DNA from 3 places in the Xanthobacter luteus genome. Region 1 is predicted to be linked to each of the others. Evidence: predicted binding sites of a transcription regulator. Region 1 holds the regulator's gene; each other region holds the start of a gene.
What was found. Region 1 encodes HrcA, which represses chaperone genes, less so after heat shock. Its sites were predicted from a motif close to GTTAGCACTCNCNNNNNGNGAGTGCTAAC; they were not measured.
Positions count from the first base shown of each region.

Region 2: a site for HrcA is predicted at 5,318-5,346, ahead of groES (co-chaperone GroES). Genes of this name have one in related genera too.
Region 3: a site for HrcA is predicted at 3,407-3,435, ahead of groES (co-chaperone GroES). Genes of this name have one in related genera too.

Region 1 covers NZ_JBDZDO010000002.1:61,066-71,109, forward strand. The annotation lists gene ABLE88_RS08960 (Na/Pi symporter) at 1-887, shown strand, start outside; gene ABLE88_RS08965 (STAS domain-containing protein) at 868-1,179, shown strand; gene epmA (EF-P lysine aminoacylase EpmA) at 1,196-2,278, opposite strand; gene efp (elongation factor P) at 2,411-2,980, shown strand; gene ABLE88_RS08980 (response regulator) at 3,248-3,661, shown strand; gene grpE (nucleotide exchange factor GrpE) at 3,761-4,438, opposite strand; gene hrcA (heat-inducible transcriptional repressor HrcA) at 4,587-5,687, opposite strand; gene rph (ribonuclease PH) at 5,863-6,576, shown strand; gene rdgB (RdgB/HAM1 family non-canonical purine NTP pyrophosphatase) at 6,576-7,208, shown strand; gene hemW (radical SAM family heme chaperone HemW) at 7,326-8,519, shown strand; gene ABLE88_RS09010 (NAD+ synthase) at 8,587-10,044, shown strand, end outside.
Region 2 covers NZ_JBDZDO010000007.1:129,020-139,063, reverse strand. The annotation lists gene ABLE88_RS20070 (DoxX family protein) at 1-224, shown strand, start outside; gene ABLE88_RS20065 (anhydro-N-acetylmuramic acid kinase) at 231-1,340, opposite strand; gene tyrS (tyrosine--tRNA ligase) at 1,453-2,703, shown strand; gene groL (chaperonin GroEL) at 3,123-4,754, opposite strand; gene groES (co-chaperone GroES) at 4,889-5,203, opposite strand; gene ABLE88_RS20045 (usg protein) at 5,577-5,855, shown strand; gene ABLE88_RS20040 (exopolysaccharide biosynthesis protein) at 6,212-6,814, shown strand; gene queA (tRNA preQ1(34) S-adenosylmethionine ribosyltransferase-isomerase QueA) at 6,828-7,919, shown strand; gene tgt (tRNA guanosine(34) transglycosylase Tgt) at 7,916-9,070, shown strand; gene gatC (Asp-tRNA(Asn)/Glu-tRNA(Gln) amidotransferase subunit GatC) at 9,180-9,467, shown strand; gene gatA (Asp-tRNA(Asn)/Glu-tRNA(Gln) amidotransferase subunit GatA) at 9,464-10,044, shown strand, end outside.
Region 3 covers NZ_JBDZDO010000002.1:406,108-416,151, forward strand. The annotation lists gene ABLE88_RS10400 (PepSY-associated TM helix domain-containing protein) at 1-113, opposite strand, end outside; gene ABLE88_RS10405 (TonB-dependent siderophore receptor) at 118-2,214, opposite strand; gene ABLE88_RS10410 (hypothetical protein) at 2,582-3,106, opposite strand; gene groES (co-chaperone GroES) at 3,480-3,770, shown strand; gene groL (chaperonin GroEL) at 3,849-5,495, shown strand; gene ABLE88_RS10425 (diguanylate cyclase domain-containing protein) at 5,825-7,318, shown strand; gene ABLE88_RS10430 (AIPR family protein) at 7,328-9,091, opposite strand; gene ABLE88_RS10435 (TRAP transporter large permease) at 9,186-10,044, opposite strand, start outside.

The DNA of each region.
Region 1 (10,044 bases):
CGGCGGCGGGCGGCAGCGGCGGACCGCAGACCGCGATCTCGGTGCTGTTCCTGGTGCTCCAGCTCGCCGGCGCGGTGCCGGTGGCGCTGCTGCGCGGCGTCACGGAGAAGATCGCCGTGCACTTGAGCCCGCCCTCGGTGGAGGACGACGCCTCGCGCCCGCGCTACATCCACCACCGCGCGGTGGAGGAGGCCTCCACCGCGCTCGATCTGTCCGAGCAAGAGGGCGCGCGGCTCCTCAAGCTGCTGCCCAACCTCTTGCCCGACCTCGACCGCGGCGCCGAAGACTACAGCCCCGAGGCGCGCGACGCCTTCTGGAAGGGCTCCACCGCCATCATCCACGCGCTCGACCTGTTCTTGGTGGACGTGATCCGCGCCGGGGCGACGCGCGAGAGCCTCGACATCGCGCTCCAGCAGCAGGCGCAGCTCGAGACCATCCGCGCCCTGGTGGACACGGTGCATGATTTCACCGGCCTGGTGGAGGATTTCGAGAGCGTGCCGCCGCTCGTCTTCAATCTCTCCGAATCGCTGCGCACCATCGTCCTGTCGCTGGCGGACGCGGCCGATGGCGGCGCGGTGGAGGACTTCGACCTGCTCATCCACCTGACCGCCGACCGCTCCGAGATGCTCGACCGCATCCGCCGCGCGCTCGCCGCCTCGGCCCCGGGCGCCGAAGCGGACTCGCGCCGCCTCATGCTCGCCACCAGCCTGTTCGAGCGCGCGGTCTGGCTGGTGCGGCGCATCGCGGTGGCGTTGCGCCCCCCTGCGATTGAGGATACAGCACCGGAAGGTGACCCCGCGCGGCAGGAGGCTCCGGCGGAAGCCCGCCTGCCGCACGCCGGGACGGGTCCGAGGGTGCGGAGCGCTCATGACGTCCATGCACATTGATCGCGAACAGTCGGGGAACGACGTGCTCCTCAAGGTGGTGGGGCGCCTCGACACCCCGAACGCGAAGCCGTTCGAGGCGAGCCTGATGGAGGTGGTGTCCCAGACCACGGGCGGCATCATCGTCAACCTGTCGGGGGTGGACTACGTCTCCTCCTCGGGCCTGCGCGCGCTGCTGGTGGCCGGCAAGTCCATGCGCACCGGCAAGCGCAAGCTGGCGCTCACGGCCCTGCAGCCGCAGATCCGCGAGGTGTTCGACATCTCCGGCTTCTCGTCGCTGTTCGAGATCACCTGAGCGGGGCGCGGCCCAATCAGGGCTGCGCGACCGGGGCGAACAGCATGTCCTCGATGCGCCGCGCGCCGGCGGCCAGCATGGCGAGCCGGTCGAAGCCGAGCGCGCAGCCGCTCGACGGCGGCATCTGCGCCAGCGCGGCGATCAGCTCCTCGTCGATCGGGTAGCGCTCGCCATAAAGGCGCGCCTTCTCGTCCATGTCGCGCGTGAAGCGCCGGCGCTGCTCCGCCGGGTCGGTGAGCTCGCCGAATGCATTGGCGAGTTCGAGGCCGCAGGCATAGAACTCGAACCGTTCGGCAAGGCGCGGATCGGCGGGCTTGGCGCGGGCGAGCGCGGCCTCGCTCACCGGATACTCGCACAAGATGGTCGCCCGGCCGATGCCGAGCTTCGGCTCGATGCGCTCCACCAGAACCCGCGAGAACAGGTCGGCGAAGGTGTCGTCCGGCGCGGTGCGGATGCCGGCGGCCGCGACCGTTCGGGCGAAGGCCGCCGTGTCGGGCGCGTCGCCGGGCGCGGGCAGGAGCGCGTCGAGGTCGATCCCCCCATGGCGCGCGAACGCCTCGATGAGCGTCAGGCGCTCGGGCGCTGCGAACGGGTCGCAAACGCGGCCGCCATGGGCGAAGGCGCGGGCGCCGCCCGCCTCCGCCGCCAAAGCGAGCAGGCGCGCGCAATCCTCCATCAGCGCCTCGTAGGGCGCATGAGCGCGGTACCATTCCACCATGGTGAATTCGGGATGGTGGATCCTGCCGCGCTCGCGGTTGCGGAACACGCGCGCGAATTCGACGATGCGGGTCTCGCCCGCCGCCAGCAGCTTCTTGGCGGAAAATTCCGGCGAGGTGCGCAGATAGAGCGGAGCGGGCGCGCCGTCGGGCGCCTGGAGCGTGGTGGCGAAGGCGTGCAGGTGGGTTTCGTTGCCCGGAGAGCGCTGCAGGATGGGGGTCTCCACCTCCAGGAAGCCCCAATCGGAAAACGCCTGGCGCAGGCGGGCGAGGATGCGCATGCGCGCGAGCAGGAACGGCCGGCGGTCCTCATAGGCCCGCCGGTCCCACCAGGGGCTCGGGGCGGGGCCGCGCTCGGGGCCGGGGAAGGGGGGTGCGGTCATCGCCTCGGCGGGTCCTCGGCTGGCGCGCAAGGCGGGAAATGCGCGCGAAGGCTGGCGCTCGGCGCCATTATGGGCTAGGTGCCGCCCAACACTCAGAGGCGGCGCCGCCGCACAGTTCGAGGAACACAGGACGTGGTCAAGGTCATCGCCAGCTCCCTGCGCAAGGGCAATGTGGTCGACATCGACGACAAGCTCTATGTGGTGCTCACCGCCGAGAACATCCATCCCGGCAAGGGCACGCCGGTCACCCAGCTCGACATGCGCCGGATTTCCGACGGCGTGAAGATCTCCGAGCGCTACCGCACCACCGAGCAGGTGGAGCGCGCCTTCGTCGAGGACCGTCCGCACACCTTCCTCTACGAGGATTCGGACGGCTACACCTTCATGAACCCGGAGAATTTCGACCAGGTGACGGTGCCGAAGGACGTCATGGGCGATTCCGCCGTGTATCTCCAGGAGGGCATGGAATGCATGCTCTCCACCCACAACGGCGTGCCGATCGCCATCGAGCTGCCGGCCCGGGTGACGCTGGAGATCGTCGACACCGAGCCGACCGTGAAGGGGCAGACCGCCTCCTCGTCCTACAAGCCGGCCATGCTGTCCAATGGCGTGCGCACCATGGTGCCGCCGCATATCTCGGCCGGCACCCGCGTGGTCATCATGACCGCCGACGCCTCCTATGTGGAGCGCGCCAAGGACTGATCGCCCCGCCCCGCGCGGTTCGGCGGGGGCATGGCTGCCCGTCTTCGGCCGCAGGGCAGCATTGCGATGCGGGCCGGCGGGCTCGCATCTGCAGGCGCCAGGGCAGGCCGTGCGCAGGCGCGCATGTCTTGCCGCGCCCCTTGCCGCGCTGAGGCGCGGATGGCGCAAGGGCAGGTCGGGGCAAGACACCGCGCTCGCCGGGCGGAACTTTCTGTCTCAGGCGCCGTTGGTCGCGAAAATGCATGACCAATCAAGGCGTATGTAGAGATGAAGTTTTTTGGCAAGCGGGTGCTCGTCGTCGAGGACGAGTTCCTGGTGGCCCTGGGCCTCGAGGACAATCTCAAGGCGCTCGGCTGCACCGTCGTCGGCCCCGTCGCTAACCTTTCGGCCGCCATGCTGGCCGCGGCGCACGAGACCTTGGATGCGGCGATACTCGACGTCAATCTCGCCGGGGAAACCGTGTTTCCGGCCGCCGCCATCCTCGTGCACCGCGGCATTCCCTTCATGTTCTGCTCGGGCTATTCGGGCTCGGGCCGGCTGCCGGAGGGGTTCGCCGACGCCCCGCGCGTGCCCAAGCCCTATACCAGCTCGGCCATCGCCGCCGCGCTCGCCGACCTGATAGGGACCGACGCCTGCGGATTCGGGCCCCGCGGCGGCGTCCAGGCCGACGGACATCCCTGATCGGCCGCCGCCGCGCCGGCGGCCGACTTGCGAACATGGTCAATGATTGGTTAACCGGGCGAAGACCGGCTTCGGGGCGGCGGGCGCCCCGACGCGCGTTCAGCCGGGGCTGTTCGCCTGATCCTTGCCCGCTTGCGACCTGCCCGCGTCGGACCTGCCGGCATCCGGCTTCGCGGCATCGTGCTTGGGGCCGCCCCTCGCCACCCCGACCATGGCCGGGCGCAGCACGCGCTCGCCGATGGTGTAGCCCGCCTGGACCACCTGGACCACGGTGCCGCTGTGCACGCTCGGGTCGGGAACCTCGAACATGGCCTGGTGCAGGTTCGGGTCGAAGCGCTCGCCGCGCGGCTCAAGCTTCCTGACGCCGTGCTTTTCCAGCGCCCGCTGCAGGCCGCGCTCGGTGAGCTCGAGGCCCTCGATCAGCGCCTTCAGCGAGCCTTCCGCCTCCTCCTTGACCTTGTCGTCCACGGCGGCGAGCGCCCGGGCGAGGTCGTCGGCGACGTTCAGCATGTCGCGCGCGAACGCGGCGGCGCCGTAGGTCTTGGCGTCGGCCACTTCCTTGTCGGCGCGGCGGCGCACGTTCTCGGCCTCGGCAAAGGCGCGCAGGTACCGGTCCTTCAGGCTGGCGATCTCCGCCTCAAGCCGCGCGCGCTCGGCGGCGGCGTCAGCGCCGATCTGGGCGTCGGCGGCGGCGAGGGCCTCGGCTTCCGCATTGGCCTCGGAGCTGGGGTCGGCCGCGCCCTCGCCGGGCTCGGGCGCGCGCTTGTGCTCGCTCATCCGGTCTTCCTCTTTCCTCAAAGGGTTGCCGCCCTGCGGCGGGCGGGCAATCGATGGCGTCCCGCCCGGGCGGGCGGGCCTGGTCCCCGCGCATATCGGAGGAGCGGGCGCAAAAATCAAGAGTTCGCGACCACGCGCCCCGCCGCCCTCAGGCCGCGTCCGCTCCCGGCGCGCCGAGCACGCGGCTGACCAGGCGCGCGGTGAAGTCCACCATGGGCACGATGCGCCCGTAATTGAGCCGGGTGGGGCCGATCACGCCGAGCACGCCCAATACCCGGCCCTGGCCGTCGCGATAGGGCGCGACGATGGTGGAGGAGCCCGACAGCGAGAACAGCCGGTTCTCCGAGCCGATGAAGATGCGCAGCGCCTGCGCCTCCTCGGCGCGGCCGAGCAGGTCCACCACGTCGCGCTTCTGCTCCAGGTCGTCGAACAGCAGGCGGATGCGCTCCAGGTCCTCCAGCGCGTGCAGGTCCTCCAGCAGCTTGGCCTGGCCGCGCACGATCAGCCGGCGCTCGGCAGGCGCGTCGCCGGACCAGGTGGCGAGCCCGGCCTCCACCACCCGGGCGGTGAGGGCGTCGAGGTCGCGCCGGAGCTCCGCGAGCAGGCTCTCCATCTCGGTGCGCGCCTCGGCCAGGGTGCGGCCGCGGATGCGGGCGTTGAGGAAATTGGTCGCCTCGGTGAGCGCCGAGGCGGGCAGCCCCGGCGGCAGCGGCAGCACGCGGTTCTCCACCTGCCCATCCTCGGACACCAGGATCACCAGCGCGCGGTCGGGGTCGAGCGGCACGAACTCCACATGCTTGAGGCGCGGGTCGGTCTTCAGCGCGGTGACGACGCCGGCCCCGCGCGAGAGGCCGGAGAGCAGAGCCGAGGCCTCCTGCAGCACGCCCTCGACGGTGGCGCCCTTGGCAGCCGCCATCACCTGGGTCTCGATATTGGTGCGGTCGCGCTCGTTGACGTCGCCGATCTCCAGCATGGCATCGACGAAGAAGCGCAGCCCGCGCTCGGTGGGCAGCCGCCCGGCGCTGGTGTGGGGCGCGAAGATCAGGCCGGCGGCCTCCAGGTCCGCCATCACGTTGCGCACCGAGGCGGGCGACAGCGTCATGGGGATGAGGCGCGAGATGTTGCGCGAGCCCACCGGCTCGCCGGTGGCGAGGTAGCTTTCCACGATCTGGCGGAAGATCTCGCGCGCGCGCTCGTCGATCTGCGCCAGGCCGCCGGAGGAGAGGGACAATAGCGGGTCGAGAGCCACGGTCGGGTGCCTCTTGGGCGGAATGCTGCCGGCGCCCGGCGAAGGCCGGGAGCCCATTATGTGACCCCGGCGCCGGCTTCGTTCAAGCGCCGCGGCCGCGCGCCCCTTGCCCGCGGGGGCCCCGCCCCCCTAATAAGGCGCCCCCCGAACGAGAACACCAAGAAGGAAGTGCCCCATGCGTCCCAGCAAACGCGCCCCCGACGAGATGCGCGCCGTCTCCTTCGAGCGGGGCGTCATGCGCCATGCGGAAGGCTCGTGCCTCGTGAAGTTCGGCGACACCCACGTTCTGGTTGCCGCGACGCTGGAGGAGCGCATGCCGCCGTGGCTGAAGGGCCAGGGCCGCGGCTGGGTGACGGCGGAATATTCCATGCTGCCGCGCGCCACCCACGACCGCACCCGGCGCGAGAGCACCACCGGCCGGCCCTCCGGCCGCACCCAGGAGATCCAGCGCCTGATCGGCCGCTCGCTGCGCTCGGTGACCGACCTCGTCGGCCTCGGCGAGAAGCAGATCACCATCGATTGCGACGTGCTCCAGGCGGACGGCGGCACCCGCACCGCCGCCATCACGGGGGCCTGGATCGCGCTCTATGACTGCCTTGCCTGGATGCGCGCCCGCTCCATGGTGAAGGAGATCCCGCTGAAGACCCACGTCGCCGCGGTCTCCTGCGGCATCTTCGAGGGCACGCCGGTGCTCGACCTCGATTATGCCGAGGATTCCGCCGCCGAGACCGACGCCAATTTCGTCATGACCTCCGACGGCGGCATCGTCGAGATCCAGGGCACGGCCGAGAAGACCCCGTTCTCGCAGGACGAGCTGCTGTCGCTGCTCGCGCTCGCGCGCGGCGGGGTGGAGCATCTGGTGGCGCTCCAGAAGGCGGCCGTCGCCTGATGGGCCGGCGCCTCTCCGGCCGCCTCGTGGTGGCGACCCACAATCCGGGCAAGCTCATCGAGATGCGCCTGCTGCTCGCGCCGCACGGGGTGGAGGCGGTGTCCGCCGCCGAGCTGGGCCTTGCCGAGCCGGAGGAGACCGAGACGACCTTTTCCGGCAATGCGCGGCTGAAGGCGGTGGCGGCGGCGACCGCCTCGGGCTTTCCCGCCTTCGCCGACGATTCCGGCCTCGTGGTCGATGCGCTCGGCGGCGCGCCCGGCATCCACACCGCCCGCTGGGCGGGGCCGGCGCGCGACTTCGAGATGGCCATGGAGAAGGTGGAGGAGGAATTGCGCCAGGCCGGCGCGCAGGCGCCCGCGCAGCGCACCGCGCGCTTCGTCTCGGCGCTCTGCCTCGCCTGGCCGGACGGCCACCGGGAGGAATTCGAGGGCACGGTGGAGGGCACTTTGGTGTGGCCGCCGCGCGGGGCGAAGGGCTTCGGCTACGACCCCATGTTTCAGCCACAGGGCCATGACAAGACCTTCGCCGAGATGACCGCGGACGAGAAGCACGCCATGCCGCCCAAGGGCTTCGGCCTCTCGCATCGGGCGCGGGCATTCCTGAAGCTCTCCAAGGCGTGCCTGGAGGGGTGACGCCAGCCCCGTGTCCCGGACGCATGGAGCGCCAGCGGAAGGAGAGCCGGGACGCGTGGGGCAAAGGCGGGGGCGGAACCAGGATCGGGCGCAGCGCCCGGTGAGGACGAGCGTGAGATGACCAAAGCCGCAATCAAGCCCGGCACCGCGGGCGCCGCGGCGCCCGCCGCCGCCGGCGGGTTCGCGGTCTATGTCCACTGGCCGTTCTGCCTCGCCAAATGCCCCTATTGCGACTTCAACTCCCATGTGCGGCACGCCCCGCCCGACCAGGCGCGCTTCCTGGCCGCCTTCCGGCGCGAGATCGGCCACATGCGCGCCCTGTCGGGCCCGCAGCGGGCCGAGAGCGTGTTCTTCGGCGGCGGCACGCCCTCGCTCATGGCGCCGGAGACGGTGGGCGGCATCCTCGACGCCATCGACGAGGCCTGGCCGCTCGCCGGCGATGCCGAGGTGACGCTGGAGGCCAACCCCACCTCGGTGGAGGCGACGCGGTTCGCCGGCTACCGCGCCGCCGGCGTCAACCGGGTCTCGCTCGGCGTCCAGGCGCTCGACGATGCCGACCTCAAGGGCCTCGGCCGCATGCATTCGGTGGCCGAGGCGCTGGCCGCCGTGGCGGTGGCGCGCGCCGCGTTCGATCGCGTGTCCTTCGACCTGATCTATGCCCGCCCGGGCCAGACGCCGGACGCCTGGGCCGCCGAGCTCGCCCGCGCGCTGGCGGAAGGCTGCGAGCATCTCTCGCTCTACCAGCTCACCATCGAGCCGGGCACGCCGTTCGAGCGGCTCTATGGCGCCGGCAAGCTGATCCTGCCGGACGACGAGGCCTCGCGCGCGCTCTGGGACGTGACGCAGGAGGTCACCGCCGCCGCCGGCCTGCCCGCCTACGAGGTCTCCAACCACGCCAGAGCGGGCGCGCAGGCGCGGCACAATCTCGTCTATTGGCGCTACGGCACCTATGCCGGCATCGGCCCCGGCGCCCATGGCCGGCTGCTGCTGGACGGCGCGCGCCGCGCCACCCTCACGGAGCGCGCGCCGGAGGCCTGGCTCGCCTGCGTCGAGGCCGCGGGCCACGGCATCGTCGAGGATACGGCGCTCACCGCGGCCGAGCAGGCGGACGAGATGCTGCTCATGGGCCTGCGCCTTCGGGAGGGCGTGGATCTGTCCCGCCATGCCGGGCTCGCCGGCCGCCCGCTCGATGACGGGCGCATTGCCGCGCTTCAGGCCGACGGCCTCGTGGTGCGCGCGGGCGACCGGCTCCAGGTGACGGCGGAGGGCTTCCCGGTGCTCAACGCCGTGATCGCGGCGCTGGCCGGCTGACCGCGCCGCCGCGCCGGACGCACAAAAGCCCCTTTTCCGCCGGCCTGACGAAGGCTACATCCGAGCCATGAGCAGCACCGACACCCAGCCCGCCATCAGCGCCAGCGCCCCGCCGGACGAACTCCTCATCGCGGTGGCGCAGATCAATCCCACGGTCGGCGACGTGGAGGGCAACCTCGCCCTCGCCCGCAAGGCGCGCGACACGGCGCGGCTTGAGGGCGCCGATCTGCTGGTGTTCTCGGAGCTGTCCATCTCCGGCTATCCGCCCGAGGACCTGGTGCTGAAGCCGGCCTTCCAGGCCGCCTGCCGCAGGGCGGTGGAGGCGCTGGCGGCGGAGACCGTGGATGGCCCGGCGCTGCTGGTCGGCGCGCCGTGGGTGGAGGCGGGCAAGCTCCACAATTCGGTGCTGCTGCTGGACGGCGGGCGCGTCGCCGCGGCGCGCCACAAGGTGGACCTGCCCAATTACGGCGTGTTCGACGAGAAGCGCGTGTTCGCCCCCGGCCCGATGCCGGGGCCGATCCCGTTCCGCGGCATCCGGCTCGGCGTGCCCATCTGCGAGGACATCTGGGGTCCGGACGTGGTCGAGTGCCTCGCCGAGACCGGCGCCGAATTGCTCATCGTCCCCAACGGCTCGCCCTATCGCCGCTCGGTCTATGAGGAGCGCGAGAACGTGGCGGTGGCGCGCGTGGTGGAGAGCGGTCTGCCGCTGCTCTACGTGAACCAGGTGGGCGGGCAGGACGAGCTGGTGTTCGACGGCGCCTCGTTCGCGCTCAATGCCGACCGCTCGCTCGCCATGCAGCTGCCGAGCTTCCAGGAGCGGGTGCGGGTGACGAAGTGGGAGCGCTTCGCCAACGGCTGGAAGATGACCGAGGCCCCCTTGGCGGACCGCACCGAAGGCGATCAGGCCGACTATGCCGCCTGCGTGCTCGGGCTGAAGGACTATGTGGAGAAGAACCGCTTTCCGGGCGTGGTTCTCGGCCTGTCGGGCGGCATCGACAGCGCATTGTGTGCGGTGATGGCGGTGGATGCGCTCGGGCCCGAACGGGTCCACTGCATCATGCTGCCCTATCGCTACACCTCGAACGAGAGCCTGTCGGACGCCGCCGCCGTGGCGCAGAAGCTAAGCGTGCGCTACGACATCGTGCCCATCGCCGGCGGCGTCGAGGGCATCGAGGCGGCGCTCGCGCCGCTGTTCGCCGGCCGCCCGCGCGACGTGACCGAGGAGAACCTCCAGTCGCGGGTGCGCGGCACGCTGCTGATGTCGGTGTCGAACAAGCTCGGGTCCATGGTGGTCACCACCGGCAACAAGTCGGAGATGTCCACCGGCTACGCCACGCTCTATGGCGACATGAACGGCGGCTACAACCCCATCAAGGACCTCTACAAGAGCGAGGTGTTCCGCCTCTCGCGCCTGCGCAATCTGTGGAAGCCGGCGTTCGCCAAGGGGCCGAGCGGCGAGGTGATCGCCGACCATCTGATCGACAAGCCGCCCACCGCCGAGCTGCGCGAGAACCAGAAGGACGAG
Region 2 (10,044 bases), on a different contig from region 1:
TCGCGGCGGCCAGCGTCTTCCAGGTGCTGGCCGCCGCCTGCCTCATGGCCGGCATCCTCGTCGTGCCCGCTGCCCTGGGCCTGGCCGGCTTCACGGTGATCGCCAGCGTGCTGATGCTCGACTTCTGGAATTCCAGCGGGCCCGAGCGCGACGGCAAGGTCCGGCAGATCCAGTCCAACCTCGCCATCCTCGGCGGGCTCGTGCTCGCCGCCGCCACCGCCTGAGGCCCTTCAGGGGCGGAACACGACGCCGCCGGTCAGGGGTGCGGGGCAGCCGGTGGTGGCGGGGAAGGTCAAAGGCAGCCCCCTCAGCGCGCGCACCGCCAGGAAGGCGAAGGCCTCCGCCTCCAGCGCGTCCACCGACCAGCCGACCGCGTCCGCCGTCATCACCGGGACGCCGAGCTGCCGCTCCAGCAGCGCCAGCAGCGTCCCGTTGCGCGCCCCGCCGCCGGCGACGATCCAGCGCCTCGGCGTGGCCGGGAGCAACGGGACGACGGCGGCGACGCTCGCGGCGGTGAGCGCGGTAAGCGTCGCGGCGCCGTCCTCCAGGCTGAGGCCATCGAGCCCGAGCCGGGCCTTGGCGACCTCGCGAAATTCGTTTCGGTCCAGTGACTTGGGCGGCGGCGCGGCGAAGAAGGGATGGGCCAGCACCCGCGCGAGCGCCGCTTCGTCCGCCGTGCCGCGCCGGGCGATGGCGCCGCAATCGTCGAAGGCGAGGCCGGCGCGGGCAAAGAGGAAGTCGTCGAGCAGCGCGTTGCCCGGCCCGGTGTCGCAAGCGACGGGGTCGGCCTCGCCGTCGAGGAAGGTGACGTTGGCGACGCCGCCCACATTCAGCACCGCCAGCGGGCGCGGGCCATCGAGGCCGGCCGCCAGCGCGCGATGATAGACCGGCACCAGCGGCGCGCCCTGGCCGCCCGCCGCCACGTCCGCCGCCCGCATGTCGGCCACCACCGGGATGCCGAGCCGCCTGGCCAGGCGTTCGCCGAGGCCGAGCTGCACCGTCAGCCGGGCGTCGGGGCGGTGGATCACGGTCTGGCCGTGGAAGCCCACCACGGCGATGTCGGAAGGCGCGAGCCGCAGGCTGGCGATCAGCGCCTCCACCGCCTGGGCATTGAGTTCGGTGATGCGCGCCTCCGCCGCGGCGAGCCGGCCCGGCCGGTCGGTGCGGGCATTGACGCCGCGCGCATCCTCGACCGCGCCGGCGAGGAGCGCGCGGGTCGCGGAGCAGAACGGGAAGGTGAGCGCCGGGCCGCGCCAGAAGACCGCCTCGCCGTCGGTCTGGACCAGCGCCACGTCCACCCCGTCCATGGAGGTGCCGCTCATGAGCCCGATGGCATGCATGCGTCTTTCCCGCCTCCCCCTCCGCCGCCGCCCCCGGTCGCAAACCGGGCGCGGACCTGATACACCCCGCTCCTTCCGCCCGTCCGCTTTCCGCCAGACCGACAGAATTGCCATGACCAGCCCCGCCTTCCGCTCCGACTTCCTCAACACGCTCTCCGAGCGCGGCTACATCCACCAGTGCTCGGACCTCGAGCGCCTCGACGCCAAGGCGGCGGAAGGTCCCATCACCGCTTATATCGGCTTTGACGCCACCGCATCGAGCCTGCATGCGGGCCATCTGCTCTCCATCATGATGCTGCGCACCCTGCAGCGCACCGGCCACCGGCCGATCGCGCTCATGGGCGGCGGCACCACCAAGATCGGCGACCCGTCCGGCAAGGACGAGGCGCGCAAGATGCTGAGCGACCAGCAGATCGACCACAACATCGCCTCCATCCGCAGGGTGTTCGCGCGGTTCCTGGATTTTGGCGCCGGGGCGGTGATGGAGAATAACGCGGTCTGGCTCGACGAGCTGAAATACATCCCGCTGCTGCGCGAGGTGGGGCCCCACTTCACCATCAACCGCATGCTCACCTTCGATTCGGTGAAGCTGCGCCTGGAGCGCGAGCAGCCGCTCACCTTCCTCGAATTCAACTACATGATTCTGCAGGCCTACGACTTCGTGGAGCTCAACAAGCGCCACGGCTGCATCCTGCAGATGGGCGGCTCGGACCAGTGGGGCAACATCGTCAACGGCATGGAATTGGGCCGGCGCATGCGCGGCGCCGAGCTGTTCGCGCTGACGACGCCTTTGCTCACCACCTCGTCCGGCGCCAAGATGGGCAAGACCGCCGGCGCCGCCGTGTGGCTCGATGCCGATCTGCTGTCGCCGTATGAGTATTGGCAGTACTGGCGCAATACCGGCGACGCGGATGTGGAGCGCTTCCTGAAGCTTTTCACCGAGCTGCCGCTCGGCGAGATCGCTCGCCTTGCCGCGCTTCAGGGCCAGGAGATCAACCTCGCCAAAGAGGTGCTCGCCACCGAGGCGACCGCGCTGCTGCACGGCCGCGAGGCCGCCGAAAGGGCGAAGGAGACCGCCCGCACGACCTTCGAGGAAGGCGCGCTGGCGGTGGACCTGCCAACCGTCAACGTGGCGCACGCCAAGCTGGAGGCCGGCCTGGCGGTCGCCAACGCCTTCGTGGACGCGGGCCTCGTGGCCTCCACCAGCGAGGCGCGCCGCCAGATCAAGGGCGGCGGCCTTAGGGTGAACGACGCCGCGGTGACCGACGAGAAGGCATCGCTCTCGCTGGGCAGCCTCACCCCCGAGGGCGTCATCAAGCTCTCGCTCGGCAAGAAGAAGCACGTGCTGCTGAAGCCGGAGTGAGTTGGGGTTTCCCCTCCCCCTTGTGGGGAGGGGCAGGGTAGGGGTCTCTGCGCGGCCGCGGATTCCTGCTGCCACAGGCCCCGGCCGCCGCTTCACCCTCGCCGCAAGGGGGGAGGGGAGCCGCGTCCGGTGGAAGAGTGTGCCCAAATGAAAAGGCGGCCGGAACGATGTTCCGGCCGCCTCTTTCTTATCTGCCGCCCACCCTCTGTATGCGCCGGGCGGCGCCAGACGTTGCCCGACCTCAGAAGTCCATGCCGCCGCCCGCGCAAGCCGGCTGTTGCCGGCTTGCGGTCCTCATGAGAGCCGGGCGGCGCCAGACGTTGCGCGACCTCAGAAGTCCATGCCGCCGCCCGCGCAAGCCGGCTGTTGCCGGCTTGCGGTCCTCATGAGAGCCGGGCGGCGCCAGACGTTGCCCGACCTCAGAAGTCCATGCCGCCGCCCGGCATGGCCGGGGCTGCGGGGGCGTTCTTCTTCGGCAGCTCGGCGATCAGCGCCTCGGTGGTGATGAGCAGGCCGGACACGGAGGCCGCGTCCTGGAGCGCGGTGCGCACCACCTTGGTGGGGTCGATGATGCCGGTCTTCACCATGTCCACATATTCGCCCGTCTGGGCGTTGTAGCCGAAGGTGTAGTCCTTGCTCTCGAGGATCTTGCCCACCACCACGGAGCCGTCGTCGCCGGCGTTCTGGGCGATCTGACGCGCCGGGGCCTGGACCGCCTTGCGGACGATCTCGATGCCGGTGCGCTGGTCGGGATTGTCGACCTTGATGCCTTCCAGCACCTTCACCGAGCGCAGGAGCGCGACGCCGCCGCCGGGCAGCACGCCTTCCTCCACCGCGGCGCGGGTCGCGTGGAGCGCGTCGTCCACGCGATCCTTCTTCTCCTTCACCTCGACCTCGGTGGCGCCGCCGACGCGCACTACGGCCACGCCGCCGGCGAGCTTGGCGAGGCGCTCCTGCAGCTTCTCGCGGTCATAGTCCGAGGTGGTCTCCTCGATCTGCGCCTTGATCTGCTGGATGCGGGCGGTGATGTCGGCCTTCTCGCCGGCGCCGTCCACAATCGTGGTGTTCTCCTTCTCGATCACCACCTTCTTGGCGCGGCCGAGCATGGAGAGGTTGACGTTCTCGAGCTTGATGCCGAGGTCCTCGGAGATCGCCTGACCGCCGGTCAGGATGGCGATGTCCTGCAGCATGGCCTTGCGGCGGTCGCCGAAGCCCGGAGCCTTCACGGCCGCCACCTTCAGGCCGCCGCGCAGCTTGTTCACCACGAGAGTGGCGAGGGCTTCGCCCTCCACGTCCTCGGCGATGATCACGAGCGGCTTCGACGACTGGACCACCGCCTCGAGCACGGGCAGCAGCTCCTGGAGGCCGGAGAGCTTCTTCTCGTGGATGAGGATGTAGGGGTCCTCGAACTCGACGCGCATCTTCTCGGCGTTGGTGACGAAATAGGGCGAGAGATAGCCGCGGTCGAACTGCATGCCCTCGACCACGTCGAGCTCGGTCTCGAAGGACTTCGCCTCCTCCACCGTGATCACGCCCTCATTGCCGACCTTCTTCATGGCCTCGGCGAGGAACTTGCCGACCTCGGCGTCGCCGTTGGCGGAAATGGTGCCGACCTGGGCGATCTCCTCGTTGGAGGTCACCTTCTTGGAGTTGGCGGCGAGATCCTTGACGATGGCGTCCACCGCGAGGTCGATGCCGCGCTTGAGGTCCATCGGGTTCATGCCGGCCGCCACCGCCTTGGCGCCCTCGCGGACGATGGCCTGGGCCAGCACGGTGGCGGTGGTGGTGCCGTCGCCGGCGAGGTCGTTGGTCTTGGAGGCCACCTCGCGCACCAGCTGGGCGCCGAGGTTTTCGAACTTGTCCTCGAGCTCGATCTCCTTGGCCACCGTCACACCGTCCTTGGTGATGCGGGGGGCGCCGAAGCTCTTCTCGATGACGACGTTGCGGCCCTTGGGGCCGAGGGTCACCTTCACCGCATTGGCGAGGATGTCGACGCCGCGCAGAACCTTGTCGCGCGCGTCCACGGAGAATTTCACGTCCTTGGCAGCCATGTGCCTTGCTCCTTCAGCTTGGGACGAAATGGACTTCTCGGAGGACCGGCCGTCTCGCCTTCGAGGCTGGACCGGCGCGGCCTTCCGCATTGCCTGCGAAGGCCCCAGGGCCTTCGTCCTGGCCTTTGAAGGCCTCAGGCGGCCTTCTTGGCGGAGGCGCTTTCCTCGACGATGCCGAGGATGTCGCTCTCCTTCATGATGAGCAGGTCCTGGCCGTCGATCTTGACCTCGGTGCCGGACCACTTGCCGAACAGCACGCGATCACCCGCCTTCACGTCGAGCGCCACCAGGTCGCCCTTCTCGTTGCGGGCGCCGGGACCGACCGCCACCACCTCGCCCTGCTGGGGCTTCTCCTTGGCGGTGTCGGGGATGATGATGCCGCCGGCGGTCTTCTCTTCGGCGTCGATGCGCTTGACCACCACGCGATCGTGCAGGGGACGGAAACCCATCGGGGAAACCTCCGGTTGGAATGCCATTTTTCGGGGCGCCGGACGCGATGTCGTCCGGCTCCGGCCGCGATCTAAGGGCGGCCTGCGCCGGCTTCAAGGGGGTGGCGCAAAAAAATTAGCACTCTCATAAAGTGAGTGCCAGCGGCGGGAAATCCTTGCCGCCTCTCGGCTTTTCTCATCCGGCCCGAAGCCGCGCACCTGCCATCGCTTTGCGGCGGCATTGGGGGCGCCGCTGTCAGCAGTCCCGCTTCATCGCTGCTAGTCCATTGTTTTTGCTTAAGGAAACCAAATTTTAGCCTTGGCGGCGGGAAACTTTGAAGCCGACAATGCATTTCCGGCGCAGGGCCGGCTCAGGCAGAGGAGGTTTCAGGACATGGTCTCTTCGGTGTCGCGCGACTTTGTTCGTCAGATCGAGGGCTACGGCCTCGCCACGGCCGAGATCCTCTATCGCCTTCCCGACCATCCCCGGCTGCTGCAGAGCTTCGTATGGCAGGAATACGACCTGTGCCCCGCCTTTCCGGAACTCAACCGCTTCCTCGCCTTCTGGCAGAAGGAGATCGAGGGGCGGCTGCATTCCGTCCGGGTGGCGCATTGCGGGCTGATCAAGCCGGCGGAGCTGACGCCCGTTGACGGTATGTTCCTGCTCCATTGAGGATTTGATTCTCTCTTGGGGCGTTGGCTCTCCCAAAGGAACAGGGGATGCGCTAGCTTGACCGCGGGCGGCAGGCTGGCATGCGCGTCTGCGGGGGTTCACGCGCATGCCGCTTCCGCCCCCGCTCCGCATCCGCGCCGACCGTTGCGGCGCGGGCCGGCCCTGAGCCGCGCTGTTTTTGCGCCGCGGTCTCGGCGCCAATCCCTTTCCCGGAAGGTCTTTCGCGCCGTCGCGCCGGGGAATCGGGGCCGCCGGCAGGGCCGCGCCACGCCGTTCCGATCGCCGCGACCGCGATCATGCCCTGACGCCGCCGCTTTCTCGATGCTATGGATGGGCGATCAGGAGGAAAGGTCGCCTTGGACCACCGCACGCCCAGAACGTCCGAGCTGCTCGCCGCCGTCCTCGCCGCCCATACCGAGGACCAGGTGGCCATCGGCGATCTCGTGAACGCCCTGCGCAACCGCGCCTTCGGCATCCTGTTCCTGATCTTCGGCATTCCCAATTGCATCCCCGCGCCGCCGGGGCTGCCGGTGATCCTCGGCATCATCCTCGCGCTCATCGGCGCGCAGCTGGCTTTGGGCCGGCAGGAATTGTGGCTGCCCGAGAAGATCGCCCGGCGCACCTTCTCCCGCGCTCTGCTGGAGACCATCGTCACCCGGTCGCGCCCCTATATCGAGCGGTTCGAGCGGATCAGCCGGCCCCGCTACGAGCAGTTCGCCGGCCCCACCGCGCGTCGCGCCGTGGGCGCGACGGTGGTGCTGCTCGGCATCGTCCTGCTCCTGCCCATCCCGTTCTTCGGCAATCTGCCACCGGGCATCGCCGTCTGCGTGTTCGGCCTCGGCCTGGTGGAGCGGGACGGCCTCGTCATCATCCTCGGCTTCGTGGCGACCGTTCTCGGCCTGATGGCCACTGCGGCGATGAGCTGGCTCATCTATCAAGGCGCCATCGCCATCTTCTGAGCCGCCTCTTCCCATGCGCGTCGACGCCTTTGATTTCGAGCTTCCCGAAGAGCGCATCGCGCTGCGTCCCGCCGCGCCGCGCGACGCGGCGCGCATGCTGGTGGTGCGTCCGGGGGCATCGCCCGAGCTCCAGGACCGGGGCGTGCGCGATTTGCCGGGCTTCCTCAAGCCGGGCGATGCGCTGGTGGTGAACGACACCCGGGTCATCCCCGCCGCGCTCGAAGGGGTGCGGGAGCGCGCCGGCGGGGCGGCGGTGCGCGTCGAGGCGAATTTGGTGAAGCGCCTCGGCCCGGCGCTCTGGCGCGCCTTCGCCCGGCCCGGCAAGCGCCTGAGCGCGGGTGACCGCATCCGCTTCGGCGGGGAGGCGGGGGCGACCTGTCTCCTGGGCACGCTGGACGCCACGGTGGCGGGCAAGGGGGAGGACGGCGCCGTCGACCTCGCCTTCGATTTTTCCGGCCCGGCGCTCGATGAGGCGCTCGACCAGATCGGGCACATGCCGATCCCGCCTTACATCGCCGCCCGCCGGCACGAGGACGCGCGCGACCGGGAGGACTACCAGACCCTGTTCGCCCGGGTGTCCGGCTCGGTGGCCGCGCCCACCGCGAGCCTGCACTTCACGCCCGATCTGTTGGCCCGCATCGCGGCGGCCGGGGCCGGGCGGCATACGGTGACGCTCCATGTGGGGCCGGGCACCTTCCTGCCGGTGAAGGCGGAGGACACGAGCGACCACCGCATGCACGCCGAATGGGGCGAGGTGACGCGCGCCACCGCCGACGCGCTGAATGCGGTGAAGGCCGGGGGCGGGCGCATCCTCACCGTGGGGTCGACCTCCACCCGGCTGATCGAGAGCGCGGCGGGCGCGGACGGGATCATCCGCCCGTTCGTGGGGGAGACCGACATCTTCATCACCCCCGGCTACCGCTTCAAGGCGGTCGACGGCATGCTCACCAATTTCCATCTGCCGCGCTCGACCCTGGTGATGCTGGTGGCGGCGCTGGTCGGCCACGAGACGCAGAAGCGGGCCTATGCCCATGCCATCGCGGAAGGCTACCGCTTCTATTCCTATGGCGATGCTTGCCTGCTTCTGCCAGAAGGCGGCGCATGACCTGTGCCCCGTCCGCCGCCGACACTTTCGCCTTCACGCTCGCCGCCACCTGCGGCGCCGCCCGCACCGGCGTCATCGCGACGCCGCGCGGGGACATCCGCACCCCTGCCTTCATGCCGGTGGGGACGGCGGCGACGGTGAAGGGGCTCTATTTCGATCAGGTGCGGCAGGCGGGCGCCGACATCGTGCTCGCCAACACCTACCATCTCATGCTGCGCCCGGGCGCCGAGCGGGTGGCCAAGCTCGGCGGCCTGCACCGCTTCATGGGCTGGGATGGTCCGATCCTCACCGACTCGGGCGGCTTCCAGGTGATGAGCCTGTCCTCATTGCGGAAGGTGACCGAGACTAGCGTGACCTTCCGCTCCCATGTGGACGGCACGCCCTACGAGATGACGCCCGAGCGCTCCATCGCGATCCAGGGCCTGCTCGGCGCCGACATCCAGATGCAGCTCGACGAATGCGTCCGCCTGCCCTGCGAGGACGCCGAGGCGGAGCGCGCCATGCGCCTGTCTCTGCGCTGGGCGGAGCGCTCGAAGCGCGCGTTCGAGAGCCAGCCGAAGGGCCGCGCGCTGTTCGGCATCGTCCAGGGCGGCGCCGTGCCCGCGCTCCGCGTCGAATCGGCCAAGGCACTGGCCGACATGGAATTTTCTGGCTATGCGGTGGGCGGTCTCGCGGTGGGCGAGCCGCAGGCCGTGATGCTGGCCATGATCGAGACGGTCGAGCCCCATCTGCCGGCACAAAAGCCGCGCTACCTCATGGGGGTGGGCACGCCGGACGATCTCCTCGAGGCGATCGGGCGCGGCATCGACATGTTCGACTGCGTGATGCCGACCCGCTCGGGCCGCCACGCCCTCGCCTTCACCCGCTTCGGCCGCATCAACCTGAAGAACGCCCGCCACGCCGAGGACCCGCGCCCGTTGGACGAAGAGAGCGGCTGCCCGGCGCTGCGCGACTATTCGCGCGCCTACCTGCACCATCTCGTGCGCTGCGAGGAGATGCTGGGGGCGATGCTGATCTCCTGGGCCAACATCCACTATTACGAACAGCTCATGGCCGGCGCCCGCGCCGCCATCGCCGCCGGGCGCTTTGGCGACTACCTCGCCGAGACCAAGGACGGCTGGGCGCGGGGGGACCTGCCGCCCGTGGGGTGAGGGCAGGGCGCGCCCCGCCGCCCTGCGGCAGCGGATCCCGAACCACACCCGCCATTGCATCCTGGAACCCCCCCTTGCTATAGCGCAGGTCGGCTTTCGGGAGCACAGCATGTCCGTCGATCAGGCGACCGTCCGCCGCGTGGCGCATCTTGCGCGCATCGCGGTCCGCGAGGACGAACTCGACCCTCTGAGCCAGGAGCTCAACGCCATCCTCGAATTCGTGGAGCAGCTCGCGGATCTTGATGTCTCCGGCGTCGATCCGCTGACCAGCGTGGTTCCCGTGGACCTGCCCATGCGCGAGGACGTGGTGACCGACGGCCACTGTCCGGACAAGGTGCTGGCCAATGCCCCCGAGGCCGAGGGCGGCTTCTTCACCGTGCCGAAGGTGGTGGAATGACCAAGCTCACCCAGCTGACCCTGACCCAGGCGCGGGAGGGCCTCGCCACGGGCGAGTTCACCGCGGTCGAGCTCACCGAGGCCTATCTGCGGGCCATGGACGAGGCGCGGGCGCTCAACGCCTACGTGCTCGAGACGCCGGAGATCGCCCTCGACATGGCGAAGGAGAGCGACGCGCGCATCGCCTCCGGCGATACCGGGCATCTGGAGGGCATCCCGCTCGGCATCAAGGACATGTTCTGCACCCGGGGCGTGCGCACCACCGCCTGCTCCAGGATCCTCGACGGCTTCGTGCCGCAATACGAATCCAGCGTCACCGCCAATCTGTGGCGCGATGGCGCGGTGCTGCTCGGCAAGCTCAACAATGACGAGTTCGCCATGGGCTCGTCCAACGAGACCTCCGCGTTCGGCCCCGTGGTCTCCCCCTGGCGCCGCGACGGCGACGAGACGCCGATCGTGCCCGGCGGTTCCTCCGGCGGCTCGGCGGCGGCGGTGGCGGCGTTCCTATGCGCCGGCGCGACCGGCACCGACACCGGCGGCTCGATCCGCCAGCCGGCGGCCTTCACCGGCACGGTGGG
Region 3 (10,044 bases), 350 kb from region 1:
AGGAACAGCGCCGTCGCGAGCCCGAGGATGCGGTGCGCCCAGACCAGCCCGGAACGCAGCGCGAGGCCGCCGTGGCGGGGATGCGCGCCGGTTGCCGGCGCGGTCTGCGTCATCGCGTCACCACTTGTACCTGGCCGAGGCGATGACCGAGCTGCCCTGCTGCCAGTACCAATAGCCTTCGTTGAGCAACGCCTGCTGCTGGCCGAAGATGTTCTTGCCGTTGACGGCGAACTTCCAATTGTCTTTCTCGTAGTAAATCGCCGCGTCGATGGGGAATTGCGCCGGGTTCATGTAGGTGTTGGTGTTGTCGGACCAATATTCGCCGATATAGCGAATGCCGGCGCCGACGCCGAAGCCCTTCCAGGGGCCGTCGGGAACCATGTATTTCGCCCAGAGCGAGGCGACGTGCGCCGGCATGTTGACCGGCGTGTTGCCGATGGTGTTGAGCTCCAGGCTGTCGAGAATGGTGCCGTTGGTGTAAGTATAGGCGGCGGTCAGATCGAGGCCCTGCGCCAGCTGCATCAGCGCCTCGAACTCGAAGCCGCGCACGCGGACATCGCCCACCGGGCTGTAGACGAACGTATTGGGATCCGGCACCGCGTAATTGTTCTGCGTGATCTGGTACACCGCCAGGGTGACGTAGCTGCGCCCGCCCTTGGGCTGGAACTTGATGCCGGCTTCGTACTGCTCGCCCGAGGACGGCTCCAGCAGCGCGCCGTTCGCGTCGACGTTGATCGAGGGCTGGAACGAGGTGGCGTAGCTCACATAAGGCGAGATGCCGGCGGAAAACTCATAGAGCAGGCCGGCCTGCCAGGTGAAGGCGTGATCGTCGCGGGTCGCCGTGACCACATGGGAACTGGTCTGGTCCTGGGAGGCGAAGTCCTGGCGCCCGCCAATGCTGAAATGCCAGCCCTCGCCGAACGTCATCTGATCCTGCAGATACAGGCCGAGCTGGCTCAGGGAGGCGCCGCTATAGGCGAGCAGCGTCGGCATCACCACTTTGTTCGGCGCATTGGGATCGAACATGTTGATCGGGCCGGCGGGCCCCTCGCCATAGCCGTAATTGCTGTTCAGCCAGAGATAGTCGACGCCGGCGAGCAGCTTGTGCTGCACCGGGCCGGTCGCGAGCTTGATCTGAAGCTGGTTGTCGGCCTGGAAGCTGTCGAGGGTCTCGACATAGTTCGCCGCGGCCATCTCGATGAAGGGGCCGTTCACCACGCCGGTGGCGTCGGTCCAGAAGCTGTGGTTGTCGATATGGCCGTAGCGGACGTTCTGCCGCGCGGTGATCGTGTCGTTGAAATCGTGCTCCAGCCGGTAGCCGATCTGCTCCTGGGTCTGCTGGATCGCGTTGTAGGTGGTCCCCATGGGGATATTGGTGAGGACGTTCGGCGTCTGCCAGTAGGCGGTGTTGGAGGGAACCCGGCTGTCGAGGATGTTGGCGAGGATGGTGAAGCGCGTGGTGTCGTTCTGGAACGTCACTGTCGGCGCGAGGTAGAGGGCATTGTTGGTGGTGTAGTTCACCGTGCCTTCGGCGGCGCGGGCGACGCCGGTGACGCGGTAGAGGACGCTGCCGTCCTCCTTGCCCTTGCCGCCGACGTCGAACGAGGTCTGGAACCAGCCGGGGGCGCCGACCTCGCCCTCGACCACGGCGAACGGGGTGTCGACCGGCATCTTCGAAATGCGGTTGATGAGGCCGCCGGGCACCGTCTGGCCGTAGAGCACGCTCGCCGGGCCCTTGATCACGTCGATCCGCTCGAGGCCCTCGGTCTCCGTGCGCCAATAGGCGAAATTGCCGGACTGCTGGGACAGGCCATCGCGGAAATCGCCGCCCGAGGTCACCGCGAAGCCGCGCAGGTAGATGTCGTCGAAGCGCGGGTCGTAGCCGTAGGCGCCGGTGACGACGCCGGCGGTGTAGGAGACCGCGTCCACCACGGACTGGACGGCGCGGTCGTCCATCTCCTGGCGCGTGACCACGGAGATGGAGCGCGGCGTCACCAGGAGCGGCGTGTCGGTCTTGGTGCCGACGGCGCTGTTCTCGGCGATGTAGCCTTGCACCGGGCCCCAGGCGCTCTGGTCGCCGCTCTCGACGGTGAGGGTGGGAAGCTGGGTGTCCTCGGCGCAAGCGGGGGCGACGGCGAGCGCGGAAAGCGCCGTGGCGGCCAGCAGCGCGCGCCCGCGCGGGCGACATGGATCGGGGCGATCAAGGGCAGTCATGGCAATCCCGCAAGAGCGAACAGCATGGAATCTGTTCTACGGGTACGGGATGCGGCACCGCCGTATCAACTCAATTAGAAAGACGATCCCTAGATTGAAATTGTTATAATACTGAACTTGTCGCGTTTTATCGGGTTCAGGACAGGGAAATCAAAGGTTTAATAAATTACAATTCCAATAATTAAAAGATCTGCCGGCATTCATTCCGTTGCGTCATGTCGACGCCGTCCTCTGCCCACCCATCGGCGCCGGCTTCACGGCCGCAGAATCCGGGCCGCCGGCCTGCCTCGAGGAACAGGCGCCCGCTGCGCGACAAACGAAAACGGCCGCCCGCAGGCGGCCGTTCATGGCGCGGGAAGGGGCAGGGTCAGGAGCAGCGCACGAACACCGAGGTGCCGTAGCGCTTGGACACTTCGGGATCGACGAACTTCAGCACCAGCACCTGGCCGTCGAAGCGCAGCACCTGGCGGTCGCGCTCGCCGCCCGCCGGATCCTCGGGCGGGCCGATATAGACCGGGCCGCCGGCCACCTGCTTGGAGACCAGCTCGGTGAGCTTGTTGTCGTCGGCGAGATACATCATCACCCCGCCATTGGTGCCGGCGGTAATGACATAGGGGTTGGAGCATTGGGCCTTGGCCTGCGCCTCGGTGCGCGCCGCGTCGTCCGGCCGGTGGTAGGCGGCAAGGCCCCAGCGGCCCACCAGGCGGTCCGGCGGGATCGGGCTGGTATATTGCGGCCGCGCGGGCGGCGGCGGCGCGCTGGGCGTGGTCTCGCAGGCGGCGAGCCCGAGCGCCAAGGCGAGGGCGACGGCGGCGCCCCACGGGTGGCGCCCGGAGCTCCGGCGCGCGGGCCGGGCCGGGGACGTCTCGTGTACCACCGTCTGTCTCAGCATCAGGCCACTCCGCAACCTTCGCGCTTCCTGCGCCCTGGAATTCTGCCTCCCCGTCCGGCCGGGCGGACGTGCCGGACCATAGAGCGTTCGCGGCGCGGCGTCGACCTTGGGACCGCGCTGGGGAGCCGGCTTCGTCCTGACCGTGGGGCAGATGCCGCGGCATCTGCGCTTGGGCGGGGTCGAGGGAAATCCTAGAAGGCCTTGGTTACCGATTGGTGTGCGCGGGCGCGGGCCAAAAGCCGCGCGCCGGCCGCCCCTCGCCTTGACGCGGACGGGTGGGCTCATTATCTCCGGCCCGAGCTTGGCACTCTCATATCCTGAGTGCCAGAACTGGCGGGACCGCCCGCCTCCCAGCGCCGAGAGGAAAACACCCATGGCCTTCCGTCCCCTGCACGACCGCGTGGTCGTCAAGCGCATCGAAGCCGAGCAGAAGACCGCCGGCGGCATCATCATCCCCGACACCGTCAAGGAGAAGCCCCAGGAGGGCGAGGTGGTTGCGGTCGGTCCCGGCGCCCGCGACGAGGCCGGCAAGCTGGTCCCGATCGACGTCAAGGCCGGCGACCGGGTGCTGTTCGGCAAGTGGTCCGGCACCGAGGTGAAGATCGACGGTGATGACCTCCTCATCATGAAGGAAAGCGACATCCTCGGCGTCATCACCAAGTGATGGGGCGCCGCCGCGGCGTGTGATCCGGGCCCGCCGGGTCCGCTCCGACAACGATAATCCCAATCTCAGGAGGCCGGAATGGCTGCCAAGGACGTGAAATTTTCCTCCGACGCGCGCGACAAGCTGCTGCGCGGCGTCGACATCCTCGCCAATGCGGTGAAGGTGACGCTCGGCCCCAAGGGCCGCAACGTGGTGATCGAGAAGAGCTTCGGCGCGCCGCGCATCACCAAGGACGGCGTCACCGTCGCCAAGGAGATCGAGCTCGAGGACCGGTTCGAGAATCTCGGCGCCCAGCTGGTGCGCGAGGTCGCCTCGAAGACCAACGACACCGCCGGCGACGGCACCACCACCGCCACCGTGCTCGCCCAGGCGATCGTCAAGGAAGGCGCCAAGGCGGTGGCCGCCGGCATGAACCCGATGGACCTCAAGCGCGGCATCGATCTTGCCGTCGCCGCCGCCATCAAGGACATCCAGGCGCGCGCCAAGAAGGTCTCCTCCTCCGCGGAAGTGGCGCAGGTCGGCACCATCTCCTCCAACGGCGATGCCTCGATCGGCGAGATGATCGCCGGCGCCATGCAGCGCGTGGGCAATGAGGGCGTCATCACCGTCGAGGAAGCCAAGACCGCCGAGACCGAGCTCGAAGTGGTCGAGGGCATGCAGTTCGACCGCGGCTATCTCTCGCCCTACTTCATCACCAATGCCGAGAAGATGATCGCCGAGCTCGAGGACCCCTACATCCTGATCCACGAGAAGAAGCTGGGCGGCCTGCAGCCGATCCTGCCGGTGCTCGAGGCGGTGGTGCAGTCGGGCCGTCCGCTGCTGATCATCGCCGAGGACGTGGAGGGCGAGGCGCTCGCCACCCTGGTGGTCAACAAGCTGCGCGGCGGCCTGAAGGTCGCGGCCGTGAAGGCCCCCGGCTTCGGCGACCGCCGCAAGGCGATGCTGGAGGACCTCGCCATCCTCACCGGCGGCACCGTGATCTCCGAGGACCTCGGCATCAAGCTTGAGAGCGTGACGCTGGCCCAGCTCGGCCGCGCCAAGAAGGTGATCCTCGAGAAGGAGAAGACCACCATCGTCGACGGCGTCGGCGCCAAGGCCGACATCGAGGCGCGCGTCAACCAGATCAAGGCGCAGGTCGAGGAGACCACCTCGGACTATGACCGCGAGAAGCTGCAGGAGCGCCTCGCCAAGCTCGCCGGCGGCGTCGCGGTGATCCGCGTCGGCGGCTCGACCGAGGTCGAGGTGAAGGAGAAGAAGGACCGCGTAGACGACGCGCTCAACGCCACCCGCGCGGCGGTGGAAGAGGGCATCGTGCCGGGCGGCGGCGTGGCCCTGCTGCGCGCCAAGAAGGCGGTCGAGGCGCTCAATTCCGAGAATGCCGACATCGCCGCCGGCATCAAGATCGTGCTGAAGGCGCTCGAGGCGCCGATCCGCCAGATCGCCGAGAATTCGGGCGTGGAAGGCTCCATCGTCGTCGGCAAGGTGCTTGAGGCGAAGGATCCGAACCAGGGCTTCAACGCCCAGAGCGAGGAATATGTGGACATGATCGCGGCCGGCATCGTCGACCCGGCCAAGGTGGTCCGCACCGCGCTCCAGGACGCGGCCTCCATCGCCGCCCTCATCGTCACCACCGAGGCGCTGGTGGCCGAGCTGCCCAAGCGCGACTCGGGCATGCCCTCCATGCCCGGCGGCGGCATGGGCGGCATGGGCGGAATGGACTTCTGAGGAAGTCCATTCCGACCAGGATGTTGAGGTCCCAAGCCGGCGGCGCCGGCTTGGGTGGCGGAATGGACTTCTGAGGAAGGCCATTCCGACCAAGATGTTGAGGTCCCAAGCCGGCGGCGCCGGCTTGGGTGGCGGAATGGACTTCTGAGGAAGCCCATTGCGACCGGAATGTTGAGGTCCCAAGCCGGCGGCGCCGGCTTGGGGGAGCAAGAAGGGCGCGGCCGCAAGGCTGCGCCCTTTTTTGTGGCGCCGGAGCGGGGCGGTTTCCCGATGCGCATCGGGGCGCCTTGACGTAAGGTTTTTCGCCGGGAGGCGCCAGGACGAGGCGGATGACGAAGGAGACCTGGACGAAGGGCGGGGCCGGAAGCGGCGAAGATGCGGGGTCCGCCGGGGTGCCGTTCGACGCCACCCTCGCCGCCTTCACCCGCCTCGCCTCGGCCGCCTTTCCCGGGCGCACGGTGGAGGTGTGGCTCACCGATGCGGCGCGCGCGCGCATCGGCCGCTCGGGGCCGTCCGATCCGAGGGCGCAGGCGCTGCTCGGCCGGGCCGGGGCCTTCTCCGGCGTGTTCGAGATCGCCGACGCGGCGCAGGATCCCACCATCGCCGCGGCCGGGCCGCCGCCGCCGGGCGTCATCGCGGCGGCGCCGCTGAAGGCGGGCGCGGGCGTGGTGGTGATGTGGGGCGGGACGCAGGCGCTCACGCCGGCCGAGCGCGCGCTCATGAAGGACGTGGCGCACCTGGTCTCGGCCCATCTCGACGCGCTCGCCGAGGAGCGCGAGGCGAGCGAGCAGCGCGATCTCTACAGCCTGATCGCCGAGCACAACACCGACACGCTGGTGCGCGGCAACCTGGACGGCGTGCGCCTCTACGTCTCCCCCTCGGTGCACGATATGCTGGGCTACACGCCGCAGGAGATGGTGGGCGCGCGCGCGGTGGATCTGGTGCATCCGGACGACCTGGCCCACTTCCGCCGGCTGATGACCGATGTGAAGGCCGGCCGCATCGACCATGCGCGCACCGAGCAGCGCCAGCGCCGCAAGGACGGCTCCTATGTGTGGATCGAGGCGTTCCTCAAGCTCACGCACGACAAGGAGACCGGCGCGCCGAACGGCTACGTGGCCTCGGTGCGGGATATCTCCCAGCGCAAGGCGGCGGAGGACGAGCTGGCGTTCGCCGCCTCGCACGATCCGCTCACCGGGCTGCCGAACCGGGTGCTGGCGGAGGCGCAGCTGAAGGCCGCCCTGGGGCGCTGGGCGCGCGGGGGCACGGGGCTGGCCGTGCTGATGCTGGACCTCGACCGCTTCAAGGCGGTGAACGACACGCTCGGCCACGCCGCCGGCGACCAGGTGCTGCGCGCGGCGGGGGAGCGCTTTTGCGCCGAGCTGCGCGCGGGCGACCTGGTGGCGCGCATGGGGGGCGACGAGTTCCTGGTGGTGCTGGAGCATCCCGCGGGCGCGGCGGAGGCGCCGCCGGGCGGGCCGGCCGGCCGGGATGCGTGTGCGGATGCGGGCGATGGCGCGGGGCAGGGGGCCGCCATCGGCGCGGACGCCCGGAGCGCCGTGAAGGCCGCCGCCTGCGGCCTGTCCGATCGCCTCATCGCCGGCATGGCGAAGCCGGTGGAGACGGCGGGGCGGCAGGTGAGCGTCGGCCTGTCCATCGGCATCGCCTTGCCCGGCGAGGGCCGCGACACCCCCGAAGCCCTGCTCCAGGCCGCCGACATGGCGCTCTATGCGGCCAAGGCGGGGGGCGGAATGCGTGGCGGGTGGGGTGAGGGGGGGAGTGCCAGTTCTGCCGAATTAAAGAATCTGAGGTCTCTGTCATAAAATTTCGACCTAACTAATTACAATTGAATTTTTTATAACGTCAAAATATGTAGCGTATGGCGCACGTACACTTGCTACAAACTGAGAAAAGGCTTTCGTGGTTTCAGTAATTGTCTCTTGGTTTTTTAACCCATCGCTGAAAGCTTTTTCAAGTTGGCTGTGCAGCCCCGAAAGTGCTTCTACAGTTGGGGTCCAAATGGCGACAGCCTTTTCGGGCGATACGGTCTTGCCAAAACTAAGTAAAAATCTATTCGGAATCACACGATCTGTAATTGTCTCTAGGCACTCCCCTATCGCGGCAGCCAATAGAAAAACAGATCCTCGTTTGCGATAGAATGCGAACTTAGCGGTTTCAGCGTTGCTCATAATATTTCCAGAACCCTCTTTCAGTCGCAAACTATTTTTCTCATTTTCAATAGATTTCAATAGGCTGTATGAAAAAACAATATGAGTAGCGGTAAGTTGTTCATTAAAGTAACGACTATATAAAACATCTCGTGACCAAATAGCTGATTTTTCATTATATGACACTGTTGGTGCGCCGTGAATTGCGGCCAGTGCCTGACCTACTGAGTAGGAGGGGAGCAGTTTTGGTCGTCTCTTTATTGCTGCTGAAACTCCCCCGCGGCGGCCGCCGTCATATTCGGCTTCAGGAATTTGGCCCATTTCCTGAACTAGGCGCCGTTGAGTTGGGTCAGTGCTACGAAAGTCAGAAGCAGTAACGGCGTTTTGGCTATTATTGTATCGAACAACATCAGCTATAAGATCTTCGCTGGAAGTTGAAATAAAACGAGCAAGAACGAATGCATTATCTGGCGGAGGTTCGTTTGATGTGCCAATAGTGCCTGTTGTCTGAGCGCCATTTACAATTGAAATTCCACGAAGCTTTACAATTATTTCAGAATTTTCTGTGGTTTCATGGTCAATCTTATGAGTCAAAATTGTTAGTCCATTGTTGTATACAAAGAAATTTTTTGGCTTTTCTTTTAATGATTTTTGCATTTGATAGTTTATATTTGAATCTCCAGCTTTAACGCCAAGAAAATCCCGGACGTTAGCGGAAAACAAATTCGTTTTATGTTTTTTATATAGATCATGAAGAAGTTTTAAGCTAAGCGGAACAACCAGACAATTCCAATCATTTTCCTGAAATGAAAGTTGAGATGTTGTTTTAAACTCAATATGCTCATCTACCAAAATCGGCGTATTTGTATCTGTGTATAGCTTTTCTAGAACTTCAGACGATATTTCTTCAGAAAACGCTGGAATGTTGCGGTCGCCATATCTTGATGTTAATGCAGAATGAACTGACTCGGCGACTGCTTTCATTTCGGATTTTACATTTTTTGAGCCTGGGCAATTGTGAACAAACCAGAGATATAAAAAATCAATGTCGCCATCTTTAATAGCCCCACGCAGAGCTAGCGCGCTTGCTTTTAGTCGTTCCGGAATGCTGTTTGCATCAACCTCGAGTAAATATGAAACGGCCTGTCTAAGCGTTGCTGCTTTGCCATCTTGTGCGGAAGACTTCGGCGTTTTTGCAACATATGATTGACAAATTATCGCAATTCTCTGTTCTCTGTCGATGTATAAAATATCACAACCTTTGTCGTCTGGCCCATCAACTACGGCATCGGCGCCGATGGTCTGCAAATCATCGTATCCAAATTTAAGCGCCATCGCAAAAAGGGCTAATCCGGCACTTCCAAATGGAGAGAGGTCTTCTCTTTCTCGGTAAGCGCTAATCCACGTTGTGTTGTTGTTGCGAGCCAATGAGGCCTCCCCAGGACGGCATGATAATTGGTAGCACACGTTATAAAGAGGGGTAAAGCTCTGCATTACACGCTGGAGTCCCCCTCCCCCCCCCTCACCACCCAATCGCCGCCGGCAGCCACGTCGCCAGCGCCGGGAACAGGAACACCAGCACCGTCGCCGCCACCTGCAAGGCGATGAAGGGCACCACGCCGCGATAGATGTCCCCCGTCTTCACCTCCGGCGGCGCCACGCCGCGCAGGAAGAACAGGGCCCAGCCGAAGGGCGGGGTGAGGAAGCTGGTCTGCAGCATCACGCACACCAGCATGCCGATCCACACCAGATCCACGTTCTGCGCCTGGAAGATGGGCAAAAACAGCGGCACGGCGATGTAGCAGATCTCGATCCACTCGATGAAGAAGCCGAGCAGGAACACGATTCCCAGCATGAACCAGATCTCGGCCGCCTGACCGCCTGGCAGCAAATCGAAGGCGTCCTGCACCAGCCGCTCGCCGCCCAGCCCCCGGAAGGCGATGGCGAACACCTGCGCGCAGATCAGGATGAACATCATCTGCGCCGTGATCTTCGCCGTGTCGGTCATGGTGGCCCACAAGGTCGCCCAGGAGAGCCGGCGCCCCAGCGCCGTCACCAGGATCGCGCCCAGCGCCCCCATGGAGGCGGCCTCCGTGGGCGCGGCGACGCCGGCGATGATGGAGCCGAGCACCGCCAGCACCAGGCCGAACGGCGGCAGCGCCACCCGCAGCATCTTGCCCATCAGCTCGGCCCGGCCCATGGCGGCGCGCTCGGCGATCGACACCGGCGGCACCATGTGGGGCGCGAAGATGCCGAGCGCCAGGATATAGAGGCAGAACAGCCCCGCCACGATGAGCCCCGGGATCACCGCCGCGGCGAACAGCGTGCCGACGCTCTCGTTCATGATGTCGGCGAGCAGGATCAGCACCAGGGAAGGCGGG